DNA from 2 places in the Cupriavidus sp. GW822-FHT02D05 genome. Region 1 is predicted to be linked to the other one. Evidence: predicted binding sites of a transcription regulator. Region 1 holds the regulator's gene; the other holds the start of a gene.
What was found. Region 1 encodes sigma-54, which starts transcription at its own class of promoters, with help from an activator protein. Its sites were predicted from a motif close to TGGCANGNAANCTGCTTT; they were not measured.
Positions count from the first base shown of each region.

Region 2: a site for sigma-54 is predicted at 1,164-1,181, ahead of AC1RQK_RS28350 (phenol hydroxylase subunit). Genes of this name have one in related genera too.

Region 1 is NZ_JBXAOE010000013.1:181,856-185,721, forward strand. It holds gene hpf (ribosome hibernation-promoting factor, HPF/YfiA family) at 330-680, opposite strand; gene AC1RQK_RS19095 (RNA polymerase factor sigma-54) at 730-2,205, opposite strand; gene lptB (LPS export ABC transporter ATP-binding protein) at 2,341-3,126, opposite strand; gene lptA (lipopolysaccharide transport periplasmic protein LptA) at 3,173-3,817, opposite strand.
Region 2 is NZ_JBXAOE010000024.1:100,185-104,050, reverse strand. It holds gene AC1RQK_RS28350 (phenol hydroxylase subunit) at 1,216-1,434, shown strand; gene AC1RQK_RS28345 (aromatic/alkene monooxygenase hydroxylase subunit beta) at 1,523-2,518, shown strand; gene AC1RQK_RS28340 (MmoB/DmpM family protein) at 2,529-2,801, shown strand; gene AC1RQK_RS28335 (aromatic/alkene/methane monooxygenase hydroxylase/oxygenase subunit alpha) at 2,841-3,866, shown strand, end outside.

The sequences.
Region 1 (3,866 bases):
CGGGCGGAAAGAGGTAAAAAACCAAGGCCCGAGGTTTCCACCGGGTGTCCCCCCATGCCGGTGTCGGGCGTCTGGCCATTATAGAGCAGGCCCGCTTCCGCTTTGTGCATTGCAATAGCCGATGCGCTCAAGCGGTGCTGCATGCACCGGAATGGCTAGGCCGGTCAACCATGTATTGCACAGCATACACTGGTACATATGCGTTGCGGAATCCCCTGTGTGGCCCGATCGGGTAGGCTGCAACGAAAAAGCCGCGCTCTGGGCGCGGCTTGATTCCATTTTTCAAGGGACTGACACCGACGGCCCGGTATGTGGGCCGCCAGGCACGGTCATTGCTGCATCTGCGATGCGGCCATCTGATACTTGACCGCTTCACGGTCGTGGCTCTGCACGCGATCCTTGTGGCGAATCACCTGCCGGTCGAGCTTGTCGACCAGTGCGTCGATAGCGGCATACAGGTCTTCATGATGCGCTTCGACAAAGATGTCCTTGCCCTTGAGATGTAGATTGATTTCCGCGTACTGCCGCCGGTCCTTTTCTTTTGTATTGTCGACAGAGAGCAGCACACTTACGCCAATGACTTGATCGAAATGCCTGACGATACGCTCCAGTTTCGTTTCCACGTACTCACGCAGAGGGGGCGTGATGTCCAAGTGGTGTCCACTGATCTTGAAGTTCATAGCGTTTCTCCTTCTGAAAGAGCTGCATCAGGCAGGCGATGCAGCTCGGCTACAAAGTCTTACGGAGATTGACCGCGGGAATCTTGAGCGCTTCGCGGTATTTGGCAACGGTACGCCGTGCTACCACAAAGCCTTGCTCGCCGAGCAATTCGGCAATCCGGCTATCGGACAAGGGGTTCCTAGCGTCTTCGGCTCCTATCAATTGCTTGATCAACGCACGGATTGCCGTTGATGAGGCCGCGCCGCCGGTTTCTGTGGATACGTGAGAGCCAAAAAAATACTTCAGCTCGAAAGTCCCCATCGGCGTTGCCATGTATTTATTGGTAGTCACCCGAGAGATGGTGGACTCGTGTAAACCCAGTGTATCGGCAATCTCCCGCAAAACCAAGGGGCGCATCGCAATTTCACCGTGGGTGAAGAAGTTCTTTTGACGTTCGACAATGGCTTGTGCGACGCGCAATATCGTGTCGAACCTTTGCTGGATATTCTTGATCAACCAGCGTGCTTCCTGCAGCTTTTGCTGCAGTCCGGCCGCGCCTGCATCGCCTTTTGCACCGCGCAAAATCTGCGCGTACATGTCGTTGATGCGTAGCCGCGGCATCACATCCGGGTTGAGGTGGGCGATCCATCCGCCGCTCAATTTTCGAACAAAAACATCAGGCACCACGAAGTCCGCTTCTGGCCGGCTGTAGGCATGGCCGGGATAGGGCGCGAGCGAGCGGATCAGTTCATGTGCGGCCTTGAGTTCCGGTTCGTCCACTTGCAGCGCCTTTTTAAGGCGCGTGTAATCGCGCACCGCCAGCAGCTCGAGGTGGTTGGTGACGATGCTCAGCGCCAGTTCGCGCTGCGGATGCTTGAGCCTGCGCAATTGCAGCGCCAGGCACTCGGCGGCGTTGCGTGCCCCGACGCCCGGCGGATCGAAGCTCTGCAGCAGCGTGAGCACAGCCTGGATCTCGTCGACCTCGAACTCGAGCTCCTCCGGCAGCTCGCTGCAGATTTCCTCGAGCGTGGTGCTCAGGTAGCCGTCATCGTCCAGGGACTCGACCAGGAAGATAGCCAGCCCTTTGTCGCGCAGGGAAATCTTGAGCGGCGCCAGCTGTTCCATGAGGTGTTCACGCAGCGTGGGCTCGGCGTCGCGCAGCTGCATCGGGGTTTTTTCGTCGTCTTCGCCTTGCGGGCGGCGGGCGAAGTCGTCCAGGCTCCAGTCGCTGCCGTAATCCTCATTGCTGTCAGAGTAGCTGTCGTCGGCTTCGGGCGCGCCATCGGGGCGGTTCTCGCTGGTGCCCTGGCCATCGGCGGGCGCTGGCGCGGGCGCGCTCTGCAGGTTCACCGAGCCGTCCGAAGACACGCGCAACGGGCTGTCCAGCCAGTCGTTCTCACGCTCGAGCAAGGGGTTCTCGGTCAGCGCCTGTTCCACTTCCTGCTGCAGTTCAAGCGTGGACAGTTGCAGCAGCCGGATCGACTGCTGGAGTTGCGGCGTAAGCGCGAGATGCTGCGAGAGGCGGAGCTGTAGCGACGGTTTCATGCGACCTATTTTATGCCCAACTTCCGTACTGATGGAACGGAAATTGCTATCGCTGGTGTCGCTATGATCGTTTGAAGGATAAAAGGCGACACCGAAGCCGCCCGGGGGGCGATGCGCGGCAGGCGCCGCGCGCCCTTACATGCGGAAGTTCTCGCCCAGGTAGACCTTGCGCACCGACTCGTTGGCGATGATGTCCTCAGGCTGCCCGGACGCCAGCACCGCGCCTTCGCTGATGATGTAGGCGTGGTCGCAGATGCCTAGCGTCTCGCGCACGTTGTGGTCGGTGATCAGCACGCCGATATTGCGTGCCTTGAGGAAGCTGACGATGCGCTGGATTTCGCCAACCGCGATCGGGTCGACGCCGGCGAAGGGCTCGTCGAGCAGGATGAAGCGCGGCGCGGAGGCCAGCGCGCGGGCGATTTCCACGCGGCGGCGCTCGCCGCCGGACAGCGACAGCGCCGGGTTGTCGCGCAGGTGGGCAATCTGCAGGTCATCCAGCAGGGTGTCCAGCCGGCGCTCGATCTCGGCCTTGCCCAGGGGTTTGCCATCGTTGAGCTGCAGCTCCAGCACTGCGCGGATGTTCTCCTGCACATTGAGCTTGCGGAACACGGAGGCTTCCTGCGGCAGGTAGGACAGGCCCATGCGTGCTCGCTCATGGATGGCCAGGCCGCTGATGTGTTTGTCGTCGAGCACGATATCGCCTTCGTCCAGCGCCACCAGCCCCACGATCATGTAGAACGACGTGGTCTTGCCCGCGCCGTTGGGGCCCAGCAAGCCGACCACCTCGCCGCTCTTCACGTCGAGCGACACGTCCTTGACCACGGTGCGCGAGCCGTAGCGCTTCTTCAGGTGGCGCACGACCAGCGTGCTGCTGTCCTTCAGGGTGGCGGGCTGGGACGGTGCGGTTTGGGTAGCGGTCATGAAGGTGAAGTCAGAATCCGTGGATCAGGGACGTGGCGGCGTCAGGTCAGGGGTTGACGGGGGCAGCTGCCGGCTTGAGCGGCAGCGGATTGGCTGCGGCACCGCTGGCGGGCTGCTCCTGGCGCGGCGACAACACGGCGCGCACGCGGCCCGACGGGCTGCCCGCGGTCGCGTTCTCGGCGCCGCCGCTGGCCGTGTAGAACTCGTTGCGGCTGTCATAGGTGATCACCGCGCCGCGGATCTCGTCGACCAGCTTGGCGCCGGCCAGGCGGGCCATGCGGGCGCGCCCGATCAGCTTGGACAACTCCTGCTTGCCGTCATATTCGATGCGGTCGCCCCAGCCATCGATGTACTCGTCGACGTTGTCGCGCTTCTGCCGGATATAGGCTTGCTTGCCGCCCTTGGAGGTCGCGACCGCGTACTGGTAGCCCTCGGGATCGGTACGGACTTCGGCTGCGTCGGATTTGAGCACCATGGTGCCCTTGGTCAGCACCACGTTGCCAGTCAGTACATAGACCTGCTTGACGTCATCGTAGCTGGCATTGTCGGCCTCCAGGACCAGCGGCTTTTCGCGGTCGGCCTTTTCGGCGCTGGCGGGCGCGGCCAGCGTGAGGCCCAGGACGGCGGCCAGCGTCAGCAAAGCGGCCGTGCTGCGGCGCAGACAGGACGAAGTCGTCGGGAATGGATTCATGTTGGCGTGATGGCGGTTGACGCGGGCGGTTGGTGCCCGCGGGCGGCTT
Region 2 (3,866 bases), on a different contig from region 1:
GCGTACGACATCGGCCTTTGGGGTTGGTCGCTGTTTCTTTGAACGGCGATGGTTATTGCACCCAAGAGCCATACGACATCCCCCTGCGGGGGCTGCCGGTCACTCTTCTTTGCGTCGGCAAAGAAGACTAACGAGAAGAAAGCCGACCCTGCCGGGAGCAGAGCAATAAGGCTCTCGAATATCGGTGGTTTCGTCGTACGGCCCGGAGTGTTGGCTGGCCTTCGCCATACCGGCTTGGAGGGCATCGAAAATGCATGACCCAATGGTCACGTGGTGGAGCCCCTGATCGCTTTGCTCGGTGAGCGTTCGACCATCTGCCGTTACCGGCACGAAGCGCCGCGACACATCGCCCGTCAATGGTTTCGTGGTGGGGCGGGCGCGGTGGTGAAGGTCTCGGGCTAATCAAGGCGGTGCCACCGCGCCCACGACGGAACCGGTGCGCTCGCAACTTCGTGGCCGGCCGCGCCGCGAGCGACAGACAGCTTGAAGCAAGTGGTGTCTACTACCGGGGGCCTCACCACGAATCCCGGAAGCTGGCAGATTCGTGGCCGGTCAAACCGGTACCGGCAGAAGCGAGCAGAACCGCTGGCCCTACGACGAAACCAGCGCCCTGCGCCCCCGCGATTGTTCTGCTCCCGGCAGGGTCGGCTTTCTTCTCGTTAGTCTTCTTTGCCGACGCAAAGAAGAGTGACCGGCAGCCCCCGCAGGGGGATGTCGTATGGCCTTTGGGTGCAAAAACCAACGCCGTACAAAGAAAGAGCGACCAACCCAGCAGAGCGATGTCGTCTGGCTCTTGGGTGCAAACGCCAACACCGTTCAAACAATCACCGCCACCCACCCCCAATGACCCATTTAATCATTTGATCCATCCACCAATCCCCACCCCAATCAAGTAACCACCCCGCTTATTGCGCCGCATGCGCCCGCAATCCCTTCCCCCTCCTACTTCTAACCCCCTTCCTTGTTGCAACGCCGCAGCCTTGCGAAGTCACACCTGGCTCCCCGCAAACTGCCACCCGGCGCGGCCTTTGATCATTTGATCAAATTCCACCATCCACTTCATCAATTGATTGAGCCCCGGCGCACGCGCAGTTCCGGGTAAACGCGAAACCCAGCGCGGCCCGAATCCCGACGCGCCTTGTGGCGCCGTCGTTTGCGCCAGCTGGCACGCTCTTCGCAATAGAGGCCATACAGCCCACGCGAAGGAGCAGCGTCATGATCAACCAGTCGGTCCCCTTGTTTGAAGCCTCGCCCCGGTTCGTCCGCGTTGATGGCCGCACGCCCGAGGGCTTTGTGCAGTTCGCGTTCAGCGTGGCGGACCCCGAGCTCAATGTCGAGCTGATCATGCCCGAGCCGATGTTCGAGGCCTTCTGCAGCGTCAACCACGTGCGCTTCCTGCCGCCGGAGATCCCCGCGCCCGATCAGGACGACTGAGCACGGCCAGCCCCCACGCACCGGACCACCCACCGAACCACGCACAGAACCACCCACATAAAAACAGCAAGACCCAGGAGACCAAGCGATGCAAGTCGATATCAAGACCCAGCAGATCCAGCCGCTGCGCCAGACCTACGGCCATGTGGCGCGCCGCTTTGGCGACAAGCCCGCCTCGCGCTACCAGGAGGCCACCTACGATGTGCAGTCGGAAGTGAATTTTCACTACCGCCCGACCTGGGACTCGCAACACGAGATCTACGACAAGCGCCGCACCGCGATCGTGATGGCGGACTGGTACGCGCTCAAGGACCCGCGCCAGTACTTCTACGGCGCCTACGTGACGGCGCGCGGCCGCCAGCAGGACGCCACCGAGAAGAGCTTTGCCTTCGTGGAAAAGCGCGGCTTGCTGCAGGCGTTGCCCGCCGAATGGCAGGACCGCCTGGCCGACGGCCTGCTGCCGCTGCGCCATGTGGAGTGGGGCGCCAACATGAACAACTTCTATTGCGCCGACTACGGCTGGGGCACGGCCATCACCCAGGCCTGCACCTACTGCGCGATGGATCGCCTGGGCATTGCCCAGTACCTGTCGCGCATCGGCATGCTGCTCGACGGCAACACCGGTGTGGCGCTGGAGCGCGCCAAGGTGGCCTGGATGGAGAGCGCCGCGTGGCAGCCGATGCGCCGGCTGGTCGAGCGCAGCTTTGTGATCGAGGACTGGTTCGAGACCTTCGTTACCCAGAACCTCGTGCTCGACGGGCTCCTGTATCCGCTGGTGTACCAGCACGCCGACGCGGCCATCGTGCGCGCCTGCGGCACCGGGCTGGCGGTGCTGACTGAGTTCATGAACGACTGGCGCGAGGAGCACGCACGCTGGGTCGACGCGGTGATCCAGACCGCCGCGGCAGAGTCCGATGCCAATCGCATGCTGCTGTCCGGCTGGGCTCGCGCCGCACGCGCGCAGGTGGCCGAGGCGCTGGTGCCGGTGGCCGACACCTTGCTGGGCGAGGGCGGCGAGCAGGTGGTGGCGCTGTGCGTGGAGCAGTTCGACACGCGTCTTAACAAGCTCGGCCTTGCCGCCTGAGGAAACCGCCATGACCGCCAACGTCTATATCGCGCTGCAGAGCAACGACGACACCCGTCCCATCATCGAGGCCATCACCGAGGCCAACCCACACGCGGTGGTGTCGCAGTTTCCCGCCATGGTGAAGATCGACGCGCCGGGACACCTGACCATCCTGCGCGAACTGGTCTCCGACAAGCTCGGGCGCGACTGGAACCTGCAGGAGATCCACCTGAACCTGATTTCGCTGTCGGGAAACATCGACGAAGACGACGACGCCTTCACCCTGCACTGGAACGCCTGAATCGGCCCGCCCACAGCAAAAACAACGGAGACAGACAACATGGACGCACGCAAGAAGCTCAACCTGCGCGAGAAGTACGCCACGATGACGCGCGACCTCGGCTGGGAAACCACCTACGAGCCGATGGACAAGGTTTTTCCCTACGACAAGTACGAAGGCATCAAGATCCACGACTGGGATAAATGGGAAGACCCGTTCCGCATGACCATGGACGCCTACTGGAAATACCAGTCGGAAAAGGAGCGCAAGCTGTACGCGATCATCGATTCGTTCGTGCAGAACAACGGCCACCTCAACGTCTCGGACCCACGCTACCTGAACGCGCTGCGCCTGTTCCTGACCGGCGTGACGCCGCTGGAGTACGCGGCGCACCGCGGCTACGCCCACCTCGGACGGCACTTTCGCGGCGCCGGCGCGCGGGTGGCGGCGCAGATGCAGTCGATCGACGAGCTGCGCCACGCCCAGACCCAGATGCACACGCTGTCGGTCTACAACAAGTACTTCAACGGCTTCGGCGAATGGCAGCACATGCATGACCGGGTCTGGTACCTGTCCGTGCCCAAGTCCTATTTCGAAGACGCCATGAGCGCGGGCCCGTTCGAGTTCATCACCGCGATCTCGTTCTCCTTCGAATATGTGCTGACCAACCTGCTGTTCATGCCCTTCATGTCGGGTGCGGCCTACAACGGCGACATGGCCACGGTGACCTTCGGCTTCTCGGCGCAGTCCGACGAATCGCGCCATATGACGCTGGGCCTGGAAGTGGTGAAGTTCCTGTGCCAGCAGGACCCGGACAATATCCCCATCCTGCAGAAGTGGCTGGACAAATGGTTCTGGCGCGGCTTTCGCCTGCTTACGCTGGTCGGCATGATGATGGACTACATGCTGCCCAAGCGCGTGATGTCGTGGGCGGAAGCCTGGGAGATGTACTTCGAGCAGGCCGGCGGCGCGCTGTTCAAGGACCTGGAGCGCTACGGCCTGCGCATGCCCAAGTACCACGAGGTGGCCACCAAGACCAAGGACCGCATCACCCACGAGGCTTGGGGCACCTTCTACAACTACGCT